One region of the Rothia sp. HMSC069C01 genome, then DNA from elsewhere that is predicted to be linked to it. Evidence: riboswitches for the same ligand, from Rfam matches in the RefSeq annotation. Region 1 holds a riboswitch; each other region holds the start of a gene.

Region 1 (4,152 bases):
CCAGGGGACCTACCCAACCTCGCCGTCTAGGTAGTACCAGGTGCCGTGTACTTTCTCGAAGCGAGATTTTTCGTGCATGGCACCTTTCACACGTTCTTCGGCGGGCGTGCCGGGAACCGAGCGGTAGTACGCCACGAACTCGACCGTGCCCGCCGCATCGAAGGGACCGCCCGAAGAGCCCAGGATATCCAGCCGGTACCAGCGCAGCGTTTCATCCAACGTTAACTCTGCGGGGCGCGTATGCGGGTGCCAGCTCGCCAGCAGGTAGGGAGCATCGTGCAGGGCAAAGGCGGTAAATCGCGAGCGCATCAGAGCCAGCGGCGTGGGCGCGCCCAAGGTTCCGGATGCGGCAAACTCGCCCAGGTACCGCCCGCAGCAGGCACCGTATACCTCGCCGCTTGTACACAGGCAGCGGGTTTGAGGATCATACAGGGTTGTTTCGCTCATGCACCCCATTCTAAAGGGCTACCAGGTTCGGGCATGCGAGAACCCGCCCATCCCGGCAGTCAAACCGGAGAGAGGCGGGTTCTGCACTGTTTTCAATATATTGCGGAGGAAACTCTGAGGCAGAGTTGGTTAGTTCGCGATCGCGCGTGCCGGGGTGTCTGCTGTGGAGGGCTTACCCACGTAGGCGCCGCGGTACTTCGCGGCCGGGTGGGAGTCTGCGACCTTAGTCTGGCCCTTGCCGAACAGGCTTTCGCGCAGGGTCTCACCCTCATAGGAGGTGCGGTAGCGCCCACGCTTTTGCAGCTCAGGAACCACGAACTCGATGAAGTCCTCGAAGGAGCCGGGTGAAACGTGGTATGCCAGGTTAATACCGTCCAGTCCGCCTTCATCAATCCAGCGTTCTAGTTCATCGGCCACCTGCTGCGGGTCGCCCACAATAACCTCGCCCATACCGCCGATAGTGCAGTGCTCGGCAATATCCTTACGCGTCCACTGCTTATCCTTGGACTGCAGGGTGAAGGGAGTGAGGAAAGACTGAATCGACTCGGTCTTCACATAGTTGAGTACCTCGTCCTCGTCGAACTGCGAAAGATCCACGCCGGACCAGCCGCCGATAATGGCCTGCGAAGATTCCAGGTTCACGTACTTGCGGTACTCTTCGTACTTTGCCTTCGCCTTCTCTTCGGTCTCGTCCACAATAATGGAGAGCATCGCGAAAACCTTGATTTCGTCGCGGCCGCGGCCGTTCTCTTCGGCGCGGTCACGGATACGGTCGGTAATAATGCGGGTCAAATCGGGGCGCAGCGCACCGATAAACACAACTTCGGCATGCTTGCCCGAGAACTTCTGCCCGCGGCTGGATGCGCCCGCCTGGAAAATCACGGGGGTGCGTTGGGGGCTGGGCTCGGTCAGACCCGCACCAGGCACGCTGAAGTACTTACCCTTGTGCTGAATCGGGTGCACCTTGGCGGGGTCGGCGTAGATACCCTTCTCGCGGTCTTTGACGACCGCGCCGTCTTCCCAGGAGCCTTCCCAGAGCTTGTAGCAGACATCCAGGAACTCTTCGGCGAGTTCGTATCGGGTGTCGTGCTCAATCTGGGTTTCGAGGCCCTGACATTCGGCTGCGGAAGGCAGGTATGAGGTCACCACATTGAAGCCCACACGCCCGTTAGTGAGGTGGTCGAGAGAAGCGTACTTGCGTGCGAGCGTGTAAGGCTGCTCGTAGGTGACGGCTGAGGTCACACCGAAGCCCAGGTGCTCGGTTACGGCGGCCATTGCGGAGATCTGCATGAACGGATCGTTCACGGGCACCTGAGCGCCGCCTTCGATAGCGGGCGCGGCGGAGTTCTTGTAAATATCGTAGATGCCCACAACATCGGCTAGGAATACGCCGTCGAAGAAGCCCTTCTCAAGGATCTGTGCCAGGTCAGTCCAGTATTTGATGGTGTTGTACTCGGTAGCACGGGAGCGGGGGTGGCGCCAGAGGTCGAAGCTCTGGTGACCCACACAGGTCATGTCGAATGCGTTAACTGCGATGCGCTTCTTCTGCTCAGCCATCTACGTATCCTTTCGCGAATGTTAGGGTGTTCCTGCACCCCGCGCGCCGCCTCCTTTATAGGTGGTGGCCTTCTTGGTGTTCCAAGTTGTGCAGGTGGCGCATTCGCGCCGTACTTGCTTCGTGTCCCTTGAAGCCAGATCATCATCTGGAGCACCCCGCTACGGGAGAGGGTTGCCGCCCGGCTAGCCAGAGCTTTACGCCGGGACTCATAATCCTTGATTTTGAGTGTATAAGGGGTGTCGTGGTTGGTGCGATATTATGACGAATATTAATGTTTGTGACTGTCGCCCGTAATATTAAGGGCCGCGTACGTCGCCCGGCGGACAGCAGTGTTCTTTCGAATGCGACGGCAAAATTCGGGAGCAATAATTTGCAGCGGGAGCGTGTTTAACGCTCCCGCTGCCATTCTTCGCTCCCATTTTAGGAAAAGCGTCAAATTATTCAGGAAATGAGATCCAATTCGCGGGCGTCATCCGCAGTGATGGGGTTTATTTCCACCTTGGGCTCAGGGATAGTCTCGTCAGCACCTCGTCCAAACACAGCTCCAAAGCTCAATTTTTTCAGGTCGCTTGGTGCCGTCAGCCAGCCTTTCATTCCGTCACGGTTAAGATCAAGAGCATAGATTCCATGGTCGATTTCGCCATTACCGTTGAGATCGACAGGTCCATCTGCTGGTCTCAGTACGGCCTCTGAATTGGGCCGATACATGTACCCACGCGCTTGGGGACCAAAGCCTTTGCGTTCGTCCAAGGCCCATTCTTTAAGGGTCGGCATATCTTGCTGCAGGTATCCGAAATATTTGGTTCCATCCGCCTTGGGCACACCGGTAAGCTGATAGTTGTAATTCATAACGCTGAAGTACTGTGGTTTACCTTTTTCGCCTTTCTCATCGGCATCACCACCGTGCTGCAGGCCGAGGTTATGCCCCAGCTCGTGAATAAAAGTACCCACGCGAATATCGCTCATATTACCTTTATTGTTATTCCAGTGTGTCTTCCCCACAGTCACCATGAAATCACGACCTCCCAATTGTCCCAATCCTGATGAGCCGCTCTCCCCATTTTGTTGTTGCACGTAGTAGTCGCCCCAAACCATATAATGAAAGAGTCCATCACGACGCTGATTAAAATGAGAAGCTTTAAACCTGGCCCAGTTCCCAGCGTTGTTACCTATATCGTCGCTGAGCACTTGCCACTTGACCTGTTCGCCTCCTCCCAAGTTGTACTTAGGTCCCCGGGCGGCACCGGCATCCAAGTGCAGATTAATACCCGTTCTGCCGTCGGGATTGCTGATATTTATATCCGCGAAAGATTGCACGATTCGATCCAGCTCTTCCTCACTGGCAAGCTCACCGGGCATATAATCCATCTCGACAAAAATGTCTTTATGGTTGGGATCCGCGCCCATCTTAGGGAAATCGATCTCTGGTATGCCATCGTTGTTGATATCGTACCCGTCTCTTTCCAGCTCGTCGGGAATATGATCGCCGTCGCGATCACCCGAGTTGGGGCTCTGAACGAGATCTATATTCTGGTTCTGCGCGGGTGCAGGCTGAGCGGGCTTCGCTTCCACCGCAGAAACGGGCAGAGAATTCAGAGGAACAACAAGCACCAGGCTGACGAATGCCAGCATCAGGCGCACTATAGTACGTAATTTCATGAGAGATATTCCTTAGTGTCATGTGTTGAGTGAGAGGGAATCTTACATAGAGAGTGAAGTGAGCGATAGTCATCGGCGAGAACCTGCGATGTTGCGGGTTCTCGGATGCGAGTGCATTTTAGATGGCATCACGATGCCGTCTGAGCAAGAGAGTAGTATATGAACGGTTGTGCGGGGTAAAGCCCGGGAACGAAGAGGTGCAGCGAGGGCGTGTTTCATCTGGCTCGTTGCCTCGCCAGCTTCAGAACGTTATGTATGTCCTCGCACGCTCGGAATAACATCCCTCAGCAGCTACACCTCTTCGCCCCCGTTTTGGGAAGAACGCCGAATGATTTAGGGAATAAGGCCCAGGTTGCGGGCGTCATCCGCAGTGACCGGGTTTTCTTCCGCTTCAGGCTGAGCCACAGGACCGCCAGCTCCAGCCTGAGTAGGCGTCATATCAAAGTTGAGCTTCTTCAGATCACTGAGAGCAGTTAGCTCCTTTAGTA
Region 2 (4,152 bases), on a different contig from region 1:
ATCCGCCACTGTGCCCGAAACCGCCATGCGACCGGCACCGATGACCGTGACCCGATGCGCTAACTCCTCAATCTCGCCCAGCAGATGGCTCGTGAGTAAAATGGCGGTGCCATCATCAGCGAGGGAACGAATCAACTGGCGTATTGTCAGTGAAATATCTGGGTCAAGCCCATTCGTCGGCTCATCCAAAAGCAGCAGTTTTGGCTCGCCCAGCAGTGCCCGTGCGATGTGCAGACGTTGTTTCATACCGCGGGAAAACTCTTGTACCTTCTTCGCGGCGACATCTGCAAGATCGACCCGTTCCAAAGCGCTCGCCACCTGGGTACGGCGTTTGCGCGCGCTAACCCCGGCAAGGTCGGCGAAGAAGAGAAGATTATCGCGGGCGGATGCTCGCGGATAGAACCCGGTATCCCCGCCGAGTACAAGCCCTAGGGATGCGCGCGCACGCTGGGGGTGCGCAAGCGCATCCACCCCGTCGATGCGAACGGCGCCGCTGGTGGGAGTCAACAGTGTTGCGCACATCTGTACAATTGTTGTTTTTCCCGCTCCGTTGGGACCGAGCAGAGCATGAATTTCGCCGGAGCTTATACTAAGCGAAACATTATCGACAGCAGTGAAAGCGTGTTCACCTTTGCCAAAGGTGCGGCATAGCTGTGCCGCGTCAAGAATTGTAGACATTGTGATAAAACCTTGCGGTGCTTAGTCACCCGAAGCCTCTTGAGCATGGTGTTCGCACGCCTGCAATATGTGGGACGGGTGAGATGAATAGTCGTGAGAGAGGCACTTCTTAGTGCCTGAATAATCCCAAGTCACCGACTGCAGATGCGGAAGGTATAACAATAAAACCCTCAGAACTTTGGTGTCCCAAGCGCTCACTATGCGCTTCTGAAATGTATCGAACCAAAGCAGGGTTATTTCTAAAATTTTTAGAGCCCACCATCTGGGCGGGCATTCCGCGAGCCGGTGCGACTTTAGCGGGAGGTCATACCTCATCACTCCTAGATTCAAGGTTTCCATCAGTGTAGCATGGCTCACGATTGCCTACACTGATGGTAATTTAGCGACGGCTAACGGCAGATCATATGGCTTTAGCGGTTCGGGTACAACATAGGCACGGTCACAAGCGCATAAGTATTGGTGTTTCTCCCAAACAATAGGCTGTCGCGAAAACAGTTCATAAAACGTCATCTTTGCAACAATGCGCCGAAAACACGCATCCCGCTTGACCATGTGCGCTTCCTATGAAACTCTAGATGCAGGTCATGAGAGCCAGTGATAAGCCCCAGCTAGCTGGCCGGCAACCCTCCTCCGCGGTGGGGTGCCCTGGGTGAGGACCAGGCGTTGAACACAAAGTACAACGCAAGCGCGGGACCGATGTGCCCGATTCTGGTACATCGTTTTTTCGTTTGCAGAGAAGAAAACCCAAGAACTCTGTACCGAAATCGGCATGCGGCCCCCTGAACTATCACAAGGAGCTTCGCATGAGCAACACTACAGTCCCGACTCCCGCCAACCCCGCCGGTTGGAAATTTGAAACCCGCCAGATTCACGCGGGGCAGGCACCGGATGCTGCAACGGGAGCTCGGGCGTTACCTATCTACCAGACCACCTCGTTCGTCTTTGAGAACGCAGAACAGGCCGCTAACCGTTTTGCTCTAGCCGAGCTTGGGCCTATCTATACCCGTCTGAACAACCCCACCCAAGAGGTTATCGAAAACCGTATCGCATCCCTTGAAGGGGGAGTGGGCGCGCTTTTGCTGGCCTCAGGTCAAGCGGCTATTACTTATGCGATTCTTAATATTGCGGGCGCGGGCGACCATATCGTGGCTTCCCCCTCGATCTACGGAGGAACCTACAATCTACTGAAATATACGCTTGCCGACCTCGGCGTTGAAACTACGTTTGTTGAGAACCCGGACGACCTGCAGCAATGGCGCGATGCGGTTCGCCCCAACACGAAACTCTTCTACGGAGAAACCGTACCTAACCCCCGTAACGATGTACTCGACATCGAGCCTATCGCCCAGATCGCTCACGACAATGGCGTTCCCCTAATCGTCGATAACACTGTTCCCACCCCTTACCTTGTGCGCCCCATCGAATTTGGTGCGGATGTGGTAATCCATTCCGCCACAAAATATCTGGGTGGGCACGGCACCTCAATCGGCGGCGTTATCGTGGACTCCGGGAATTTTGACTACGGAGCCAATCCCGAAAAGTTCCCCAAGTTCAACGAACCTGCCCCCGGTTACCACGGTCTAGTTTATGCCCGTGACTTGGGCAAAGACTCCGCTTTTGGTGCGAACCTTTCCTATATTCTCAAGGCGCGAGTTTCGCTTCTGCGCGACACCGGGGCGGCGATCTCTCCAACCAACGCCTTCAACATTGGTATCGGTCTGGAGACTCTTTCCCTGCGCATCGAACGCCATATCGAGAACGCGACCAAGGTCGCAAACTGGTTGGAGGAGCATCCGCTGGTCGATCAGGTGATCTGGGCCGGTCTGCCTTCCTCGCCCTGGTACGAGCGAGCCCAAAAATACCTGCCGAAGGGACCGGGCGCCGTCGTAGGATTTACCCTTAAAGACGCCGACCTGGAACAGACCCGCACCTTTGTGGACGCCCTGCAGCTGCACTCCAATGTAGCGAATATCGGCGATGTACGCTCGCTCGTGATTCATCCCGCATCCACCACCCACTCGCAGCTTTCCGAGGAAGAGCTAGAGGCAATTGGGGTGAGCAAAAACTTTGTGCGCCTCGCCGTAGGGATCGAAAATATTGACGATATTATTGCAGATCTTGAACTGGGCTTTGCGACTCTGAACGCCTAACCTGCACCGCCGCGACCGGGCTGCACAGTAAGTGCCCGGTCGCGGTATCGGTTTCTCGCCTGCCATTACCAACTACCGGTTACCCAGGAGAAAACATGACGGAAAATACCGTACACGCCACCTATCTGTCGCAACTGCAGTATCCCAGCGCTCAGGGGTACCTGCGGCAGATGGCGATCGGTGATTTCACCCTCGAAAACGGTACCGTGCTTCCACAGGTAAACATTAGCTACGAGACGTGGGGGACTCTTAACGAAGCTGGGGACAACGCGATTCTTATTCTGCACGCCCTCACCGGCGACACCCATGTTTCGCGCGGGATTCCCACATCAGATATGCCTGCACCCAGTATCCGTGCGGTCGAAAGTGATGGTTGGTGGGAAGGTATCGTGGGGCCGGGCGCGGTGGTCGATACCACCAAATATTTTGTGATCGCCCCCAATATCTTGGGTGGATGCTACGGCTCGACCGGTCCGGCAAGCATCGTACCCGAGGGGTACCCGGGCGCCGGAAAACCCTGGGGGTCACGCTTCCCTTACGTCACTATTCGCGACTCGGTACGAGCCGAAGCCGAACTTATCGCCCGGTTGGGGATTAAGAGTTTTCACCATGTCATCGGAGGATCGCTCGGCGGAGCACGCGCTATCGAATGGGCGGCAACCTTCCCCGAGCTGGTACGCGGATGCGCGGTCATCGCCGCCGGCCCCGCCGCCACTGCCGAACAGATTTCCTGGGCTCACACCCAGAACCTCGCCATCCGTGCTGATGCCAATTTTGCTTCCGGCGATTATTATGGGGGATCGGCACCCACGGCCGGGCTCGCGCTGGCGAGGCGCATAGCCCATACCACCTACCGCAGCCCAGCAGAGTTGGAGCACCGCTTTGGGCGGCAGGCAAACCGCGGAGAATCCACCGACGGCGGGTCCATCGGTGAGAACCGCGGACGATATGCGGTCGAAAGCTACCTGGACCACCATGGCGATAAGCTCGTTGAGCGTTTCGATGCCAATAGTTACCTTGCCGTGAACGAGGCGCTGATTTCACACGATGTTGCACGCGGGCGCGGCAGCCTCTCGCATGCGCTTGCGCTCAGCGATTGTAAGTGGACTATCGCCGCCGTAAGCACCGATCGCCTGTTTTTCCCGCACGAATCGTACCGTCTGGCGGAGGCGCTGCCGGTTCCCGTAAAGGTCGATATTATCGAATCCGACCACGGACATGACGGTTTCTTAGTCGAATCCCGCCAGTTGGAGGCGATTCTCGCTAAGGCTCTCGGAGTCCCGGTTCCCGAGCGAGAGCGTGCTGTCGATGAAGAAAAATCCTT
Region 3 (4,152 bases), on a different contig from region 1:
CGAAGGCGTGGTATTCCACGAGTGAACCCCAGCCGGCTAGGATGAGCAATCCAAACCCGATAACCAGAAGTACTGCGGCTACTGCTCCAACGGTGTATATAGCTTTTTTCATGAGCGCTCCTTAGATGCTGACTCTATGAATCAACCTGGTTCTGACCTTCTTCCAAGAGGTCTTGAGCCTGTTTAGGATGCTTTTTGTGCGTCTTGCGGGAGTTCCTGATCGCCGTGGTGAAGAGCAGAATAAAGGTGAAGAGCCCGGCGAGAAAACCGATACCTAAGAGTCGGAAACTTATATTCAAAGTTGCGCGTGTGAGCGGACTAGCTCCCTCGAATTGAATACCCCTCCATTCAGAGGCGTGATACTCCACGAGAGCGCCCCATTCTCCTAAAATAAACAGGACTATGCCACAAAAGAAGACCACCGCAGTTGTTGCTCCAACTATGTAGATAGCTTTTTTCATGGGCGCTCCTTAGATACTGGCTCTATGAATCAACCTGGTTCTGACCTTCTTCCAAGAGGTCTTGAGCCTGTTTAGGATGCTTTTTGTGCGTCTTGCGGGAGTTCCTGATCGCCGTGGTGAAGAGCGGAATCAGGACGATAAGCCCAGCGAAAAGACCAGTACCGAGAATCCAGAGACTTATCGTGAGAGTTGATCGAGTGAGAGGACTCGCTCCTTTATGCTGTACACCCCTCCACTCGAGGGCATGATACTCCACGAGTGAACCCCAGCTTCCTAGAATAAATAGTGCAGCACCAAGAACCAGAAAGATGGCAGCTAATATGCCAACCACGCGTACTATTTTCATACCCACCCCTCGGAAACGGAAACTTGTTGCGGGCTAATGGACGTTCTTCAGCATTCAGCCTGGTCTTTGATAATCATCGATCGAGAATAATCAGTTGAGCTGGCTCTTTTGGGTTTGTCGTACCTCTTGAGAACCCTTGACAGCGTTTAAAACTATGGCGGTTATACCAAAGATGAGACCGATAGCTGCGCACAGAATGCTCAGGTCGTTAGTCGCCATGACGAGGGGACTTGCTCCTGCGGGATCGACACCCCTCCATTCGAAGGCGTGGTATTCCACGAGTGAGCCCCAACCGGCCAGGATGAACAAGCCAAACCCAATGATCAGAAAAATTGCGGCCACTATCCCCATGATCTGTACAGTCTTTTTCACAGTTATCACTCTTTCTTTCCGGAAGCGTAAAGTGGGCGTGACATGGTGATATATCAGAGGCAAGATAAATTTCTGTACATTACCCAGTGTGCCGTGATTTTTCTCGAATGTGTAGGCCTGTCCTGAATGTCCAAAACTTCACACTACGCCGCCATAAGGCGGTTATATACAGATACGCACCCATAATCACGTTATGTAAATCACAAGAATTTGACGGGTTCGCACGTTTACAGATTCCTGAAAGCTGTTGTAACCTGGATTCAGCTTCAAGAGTTTCGACTGATAAGCTCCGACTATGGTCGAACGCCAACCCCATGTTCACGGGTGGCTCGGATGACGAAGCGGTTTGTATTCGCCGCCTCAGGTGGCACTTGGTACAGGCAAGAGCAACGCGAAAGGAACGCGCATTCGGCGCATGGTTGTCAATGTACAACAGCTCTTCATCTCCAGCATCCCCCCTTACTCCTGCACGCTCTTATCAGGAAAATCTGCGTGCCGCATCCGTGCCCGCACGCGGCGGTTACCAGGCAGTAAGCATTCAGGATTACGCACGTATTTCTTCTAAGCGCGACGAATTCCTCAATTTTCTGCTTCTTCCCAACCCCGAGGGTATTCCTGCCGTCGAATATGCCGGTTTGCGCGTAGCATAGGGGTATGAGCGCCTCAGGACTGCTTCTCGACTCGGATGTTCTCGCCGAGATCCGCAAAGCCACACCAGATCCCAAAGTTGTTGCCTTTCTGCGCCGCCGCGCCTATAAACACCTCTACATTTCGGTGCTGAGCGTGGGCGAACTCAAAGGACTCTACCCCTACCCAGAGACCGACCGATGGATTGCCGAACTTCTCGACAGATTCGCCGACCATATCATCAACGTGGATGCGCGCGTAAGCCTCGAATGGGCGGGACGCAGCGCCCCGCGCGGCACCCACAGTCACGGACGTAAAGATGCCGAGCCCCTGCCCACCGCCGCCCTCGAAGGTCTGATGGCGGCGAGCGCCCAAGCTCATAACCTCGAAATTGTTTCTTCAAAGGCTGAGGTGTACCGGTCCTGGGGCGTACCCGCGGTGAATCCGTGGATTGAAGACTAATCTTCCGCACAGTATTTTCACCGTAAGCGCCGGGGAAGTACCTGCGTGTTCGAGAAAGCCGTGAGAAATGCTCGGCACAGTTAGCTGTACGCGCTGCCGCATCGGTGAGAGCGCATCAGTAACGTTCGTGTAACCCCTATGTTCACGGTGAGCGGTTAACGAAGGTTAGCCGCCATTTAACCGGAACTATTTCCCCGAAAGCCCAGCAGGCTCGCACGCGCTGGCAGGTTTCATGGCATGATGGAAGAACGATGAAAAGTAGCTCTTCTACATCCCGGTATTCTGCCCCTATGCCACTCTGGCTGCAGGGCATCGTTGAATTAGTTTTTACCGCCGCGCTTTCTTTCGGGCTTGTGCTCGTTCTGCTCATGGCGGTGTGGTTTACCAACGGTTTTAACCGCATGGATTTTCCCGCACTCGCAACTCTTGCCTCCCACCTGTGGCTGCTCATGCACGGTGTGCCGCTGAATATTCCGAATGCGTTCGGTATTATCCTGCCGCACGGCATGCTCACGCTGGTGCCCATGGGGCTGAGTATTATTCCGGTGCTCTTATGCTTTAGGTCTGGGCGAAAACTGGCGCGCGCATCCTATGAGGGGGAATTCTTCAAGCCCGTACTATTAGGGTGCGCTGCCTATGGTATTTTTGCTGCCGTCGCCTTTGCGTGGGCGAGTACCGAACGGCATCTGCTGGGTATTGTTGGTGCGGCGTTGATTCCGCAGATCGTGGTGCTGGTCGGGTTGATCTGGGGCGGCTACTATGAATCGCGTTCGCTTGCCCGTATGGTGGGCGTGAACACCGCTGAACAGATTTCGCAGATGAGCCAGTACTCGCGGTGGGCGAGTTCTTATGTGTGGTCGATTGTGCGTGCCTCCATGGTGGCGATTTTCTCGCTCATTATGGGCGGTGCTCTGGTGCTGGTGATCGCCATGATGATGCGCTGGTCGCAAATCGCAACAATCTACCAGGAACTTCACGCCGGGCCGGTGGGGGCGCTCGCGGTGACCCTGCTGCAGCTGGGTTACCTTCCGAACTTGGTGATCTACGCGATGTCGTGGACTACCGGCGCCGGGTTCGCGTTCGGTGTTGACACGCATGTGGGCTGGTCGCAGACGACGATGGGCGATCTTCCGCTCTTTCCGGTGCTGGGCGCTATCCCTGAGAGCCTGGGCTGGATAGGGTATGCGAGCCTGGCGGTTTCGCTGGGCGCCGGGGCCGTTGCCGGTTGGTGGTTCTTGCGTGAAGGTGAAGACCACGTGGACGAGTGGATCACCATGAAGGTACGTTACCGGGTGATTGCGCTGCCGCTTTCTTCGCTCGTGTTGGGTTCGCTGGTGGGTGTGCTCTGTGGCGTATGGGCTTATATTTTGGGTTGGATATCCAGCGGATCGTTAGGCGTGGGGCGTTTTACTGAGGTAGGCGCATCGCCCGCAGCTTTCGCCGTGGCGACCGCAATAACTTTGGGCGCGGGTACCGCGTTGGGTAACCTGCTGTGCCATGTGCTTCTGCCCGACAGCAGTCGTGAGCTGCCGCGTTTTGCCGATGAACGTCCCAACCTGGGCAGTCGCATGAGCGAGATGCTGCAGCAGCGCCGCGCGGCGCGGGCAGAGCGTGAACAGCTCAGGAACGATGAGCAGGAACGCGAGGTACAAGAACGTGAAGAGCAGGCGCGTGAGCGGGCTCAGCAGCGGCGTGAACGCGTCAAACAGGTGCACGCCCGCCGTGCAGAACTCAATAAATTTGCCGAACAGGAAGAAGCGCAGCGAGCGCATAGTTTAGGTATCAAAACGGAGCAAGAATCCTTGCGTGAAGATAGTTCTGCCGAAGCTGCAGACTCGAAGGATACGGCATCTGACGAACAAACCATCGAGCTGACGGGAGCGG
Region 4 (4,152 bases), on a different contig from region 1:
ATCCTCGGTGCGCCCCTGGGCGATAAGCCAGCGTGGGGATTCGGGCATGCGCAGCATACCGATGAAAAGCGCGAGCGCAGGCAGGGCACAGACGGCGAACATCCACCGCCACACACTGTCGTGTTCGCCCCAGAGGTTGCCGATGATGGCATTCACGATGAATGCGGCGAGCTGCCCGCCGACGACCATGAGTTCGTTACGCCCGGAGAGTGAGCCGCGAATTTCGTAGGGTGCAAGTTCGGCGAGGAATACAGGAACGACCGCGGATGCGCCTCCCACGGCGAGCCCGAGCATCGTGCGGCCCATCAACAGTACAGCAATGCTGGGGGTGAAGACGCATGCGAGCGCGCCCGCGATGAAGAGGATTGAGAGTCCGATGATGGTTTTGCGTCGCCCGATGGCATCTGAGATGCGCCCGGTGACCATGGCTCCGAGGGCGGCGGCGAAGGCGAGGGAGCCTGTGACCCAGCCTTGAATGGTGTTGTCCATGCCGAGTTCGCGGCTCATGGGGTCGAGGGCACCGTTGATAACGCCGGTGTCGTACCCGAAGAGGAGCCCGCCGAAGGTTGCCACCAGCGCGATAACGCCTAGGCGGCGTGTGTGTGTGCCCTGCCCGAGCGGGGGTAGTGCACTGGCGCGATTCGGCGGCTCGGTGGTAATGCTCATGCGGGTATTTTTGTCTTTCATGAGGGTCTTGTACGGCACAGGTTGAGATACCGCACAGTCTTTAAACACTTGCTGGCTTGGGTATATTCCCGATTAGTTATATTCCCATTTGGCTATATTTGCAGTGGCGAAGGAGAAGTGTCAGAAAAGCGCGATGCTTTCGGGCGCTGGGAAAATCTCGTTGAGCCGCGCCAGTTCGTCGTCGTTGAACCGCACACTTGCGGCCTGCGCGTTTGCGCGTACCTGGTCGGGGGTGGTTGCCCCGGCGATCACGCTGGCAACGGGAGCCTGCTGTTTGAGCCAAGAGATGGATGCTTGAACCTCAGAGATCCCCAGATCGGCACAAAATTCGTGGTAGGCATCGAGTTGTTCCCAATCGGCTTGCGCGAGTACCTGCGCTTTGGAGTGCGACAGGCGTGACCCTGCCGGGATGCTGTCGCGGCGGTATTTTCCGGTCAAAAGCCCGTTAGCGAGCGGGAAATACGGGAGAACCCCGAGCCCGAAGTGGCGGGCGGCGGGCAGAATTTCGAGTTCGGCGCGGCGATCCAGCAGGTTGTAGTGGTTTTCGGCGGCGATAAACCGCTCAGTGCCGAGTTCGCGGGCGAGGTGCTCGGCGTGGGCAAGCTGCCACCCCGCAAAGTTGGAGTGCCCCAGGTAACGCACCTTTCCGCTGGTCACGAGCGTGTCGAGCGCAGACAGGGTCTCTTCCAGCGGGGTGTTCGGGTCGGGGCTGTGGTAGAAATACAGGTCAATGTACTCGGTTCCCAGACGGCGCAGTGAACCTTCGACGGCACGCATAATGTATCGGCGTGAGCCGCGCGCATCCCAGTCGTTGCCGTTGAGGGTGCCGGTGGGAAGCCCAAATTTGGTGACGATGATCAGGTCATCGCGGTTGAGATTGAGTTCGCGCATCGCGGTACCGAACATGGTTTCTGACAGCCCGGGTTCGGCGCCGTATAGGTCGGCAATATCGAAGAAGCCGATGCCCGCCTCGACTGCGGCGGCGATCACGGCGTTGGTGCCTTCCTGAGTTTGAGTGGGGGTGCCGGGGCGTCCCAGGTTGTTGCAGCCGATACCGACAGAGGGCACGACCAGCCCGGAGTTACCCAGGCGTGCATATGCGGGAGATTCGATGCGTTCCATACATTTACTCTACCGTGTTTGACAGGACGTGGTCGCAACATGACGTTCGCGGCGCTCTGCGATTCTCCCGCGAGCAGATAGTTTTGTGACGAGCAGATAACATTCCGCTATCTGTTCGTCGACATATTATCTGCTCGCGGCTAAACTTACGACCAAATCAGGTGGAGGGTTCAATTCGCCGATCCGAACCGCCGCGAACCCGTATGACGTATTGTTTCGCCGCATCCCACAATATTAAGCGGTTATGACCGCTCGACGACATGTGCCGACATATTCTTGCTGACACCGCGCATCCTGCCTAAAATGGGAACGTTATCTATCCAGAGCGACCGAGAGATCTGGCTCTTAGACGTCGCAGCAACCTCGCCAGCCTCTACCCATTGGGTGGACGGACAAGGTGCTCCCGCCAGAACCGATAGAAGTGAATTCCCTTCGCGTCTTGCTAAGATTCGGCGTACCTTCGGGCACGCTTCTATCGGGTGAACACGGAGGAATGAAAATGACGACAGTTCACCCGGCTCTTTCTTACGAGCTGTATCCGCCACGGTCGCACGCAAGCTGCGATTCCCTGCTCAAAACCATTGCCGAGCTTGAGCAAACCAACCCAGATTACGTTTCCGTTACCTATTCGGGCGATGCGCAGCGCCGCCAAAAGACGCTGGCTCTGCTCGATCACCTTGTACATGAAACCTCGCTGAATCCGCTGGCGCATCTAATCTGCGTGGGGCATTCCGTGGCCGATTTGGAACGCTCGGTTCGTCTGATTCTGGGGCTTGGAGTACGCGGGTTTCTGGCGCTGCGCGGCGATATTCCACCCGAAAACACGCGCTCGCTTGAGCTGCCTTTTGCCCGCTACCTGGTGGAGCTGATTCGCAGGGTGGAGCGTGAGGATTTCGCGCATCTTGCCGCGGGGAAAGTGTCGATTGGGGTTGCGGCGTACCCGCATAAGCACCCCGAATCGTCCTCGCTTCTTCAAGACATTGAGATTCTGCTTTCAAAGCAGCGTGCCGGGGCGGATTTCGCCATCACCCAGGTTTTCTTTGAGACCGAGCGCTATTCGGGGCTGGTGGATGCTGCGCGCCTTGCCGGGGTGGAGATGCCCATTATTCCCGGTATTATGCCCGTTACCTCGCTGGCTCGGCTGACGAAGCTGTGCGAGCTTGCCGGGCTTGAAGTACCGCGCGAGCTGGCGCATCGCCTGGAAACCGCGAGCGATTCGCGCGAGCTGCACCGCATCGGCGTGGAACATGCACTCGACCAATGTCGCAAGGTGCTTGATGCTGGCGCCCCCGGCCTGCATTTCTTCACATTTAACGAGCATGAGGCTGTGCTGGACGTCCTCGAAGAACTCGACGTTCCGCGCTACTCGAACCGTTTCAAACTCCCCCTAAGCGATCTTCAATACCTCTAAACTCCCCTTTTTATTTGACACCCTCCCACAGTAAGGAACTAGGATGACCCACACCCCATTCCCCGCAGCAACCATCGTCGGTTACCCCCGCGTGGGCCGCTTCCGCGAGCTGAAGAAGGCACAGGAAGCGTTCTGGAAAGGCAAAATCACGCAGGATGAACTGCTCCAGGCGGCCGCAGATGTGCAGCGCACCTACTATGACCGTGTGATCGAGCGCGGTCTTAGCGCCACCGATTCGTCTATCCCGGCGACTTTCTCGTACTACGATCAGGTGCTCGATGCCGTGCGCCTTTTCACCCTCGTGCCCAAGCGTCTTGCCGACGCCAAGGATGCGCGCGGCCTGCTCGATCTGCCCGGGTACTTTGCTCTAGCACGCGGCACCGAGACGCTGCCTCCGCTGGAGATGACGAAATGGTTCGATACGAACTACCACTACCTGGTGCCCGAGATCGGTCCGGATACCGAGATCAAGCTGAATCTTGAGGCTATTGACGAGCAGCTTGAAGTCGCCAAGGAGCACGGGGTGACGGTGCGCCCGCAGCTGGTCGGCCCGCTCACCCTGCTTCTCGGGGCAAAAGCCGAACAGGGTTCGCCCGAAGGGTTCACACCGCTGGATCGCCTGGACGATTTCGTGAAAGCCTACCAGCAGGTGCTCGCCGAACTGGCGGCACGCGGCGTGCAGTGGGTGCAGCTCGACGAGCCCGGCCTGACCGTGGACCGCGACATTCCCAACGCCAAAATCGCCGAATTGACGCGTAAAACTTACACCGCGTTGGCAGCCGAAACGAACCGCCCCGCAATCCTGGTGACAAGCCCCTACGGCAACCTGCGCGAGAACCTGCCCGCACTGTTAGACACCGGTATTGAGGCGCTGCATCTCGATCTGGTTTCCACGCTCTACGATGCCGAGGCGCTGACCGCCTTCAAAGACT

Evidence for each region. A riboswitch is a leader RNA that binds a small molecule or an ion and turns the genes downstream of it on or off. The one in region 1 is predicted to bind S-adenosylmethionine.
Region 2: linked by a shared signal. The riboswitch ahead of HMPREF2981_RS00275 (bifunctional o-acetylhomoserine/o-acetylserine sulfhydrylase) and the one ahead of HMPREF2981_RS05205 (LLM class flavin-dependent oxidoreductase) in region 1 are both predicted to bind S-adenosylmethionine.
Region 3: linked by a shared signal. The riboswitch ahead of HMPREF2981_RS02410 (nuclease PIN) and the one ahead of HMPREF2981_RS05205 (LLM class flavin-dependent oxidoreductase) in region 1 are both predicted to bind S-adenosylmethionine.
Region 4: linked by a shared signal. The riboswitch ahead of HMPREF2981_RS04590 (methylenetetrahydrofolate reductase) and the one ahead of HMPREF2981_RS05205 (LLM class flavin-dependent oxidoreductase) in region 1 are both predicted to bind S-adenosylmethionine.

What each region holds. Positions count from the first base shown of each region.
Region 1 covers NZ_KV817391.1:130,926-135,077, forward strand. The annotation lists gene HMPREF2981_RS05200 (YchJ family protein) at 10-447, opposite strand; gene HMPREF2981_RS05205 (LLM class flavin-dependent oxidoreductase) at 577-2,004, opposite strand; SAM riboswitch class IV at 2,110-2,219, opposite strand; gene HMPREF2981_RS05210 (zinc-dependent metalloprotease family protein) at 2,447-3,664, opposite strand; gene HMPREF2981_RS05215 (C4-dicarboxylate ABC transporter substrate-binding protein) at 3,998-4,152, opposite strand, start outside.
Region 2 covers NZ_KV817375.1:65,261-69,412, forward strand. The annotation lists gene HMPREF2981_RS00265 (ABC transporter ATP-binding protein) at 1-678, opposite strand, end outside; SAM riboswitch class IV at 1,259-1,372, shown strand; gene HMPREF2981_RS00275 (bifunctional o-acetylhomoserine/o-acetylserine sulfhydrylase) at 1,482-2,828, shown strand; gene HMPREF2981_RS00280 (homoserine O-acetyltransferase MetX) at 2,924-4,152, shown strand, end outside.
Region 3 covers NZ_KV817381.1:75,891-80,042, forward strand. The annotation lists gene HMPREF2981_RS02395 (hypothetical protein) at 135-461, opposite strand; gene HMPREF2981_RS02400 (hypothetical protein) at 484-807, opposite strand; gene HMPREF2981_RS10850 (hypothetical protein) at 898-1,179, opposite strand; SAM riboswitch class IV at 1,444-1,572, shown strand; gene HMPREF2981_RS02410 (nuclease PIN) at 1,551-1,829, shown strand; gene HMPREF2981_RS02415 (PIN domain-containing protein) at 1,834-2,268, shown strand; gene HMPREF2981_RS02420 (cell division protein PerM) at 2,520-4,152, shown strand, end outside.
Region 4 covers NZ_KV817389.1:35,757-39,908, reverse strand. The annotation lists gene HMPREF2981_RS04600 (sugar porter family MFS transporter) at 1-687, opposite strand, end outside; gene HMPREF2981_RS04595 (aldo/keto reductase) at 808-1,809, opposite strand; SAM riboswitch class I at 2,123-2,231, shown strand; gene HMPREF2981_RS04590 (methylenetetrahydrofolate reductase) at 2,309-3,220, shown strand; gene metE (5-methyltetrahydropteroyltriglutamate--homocysteine S-methyltransferase) at 3,264-4,152, shown strand, end outside.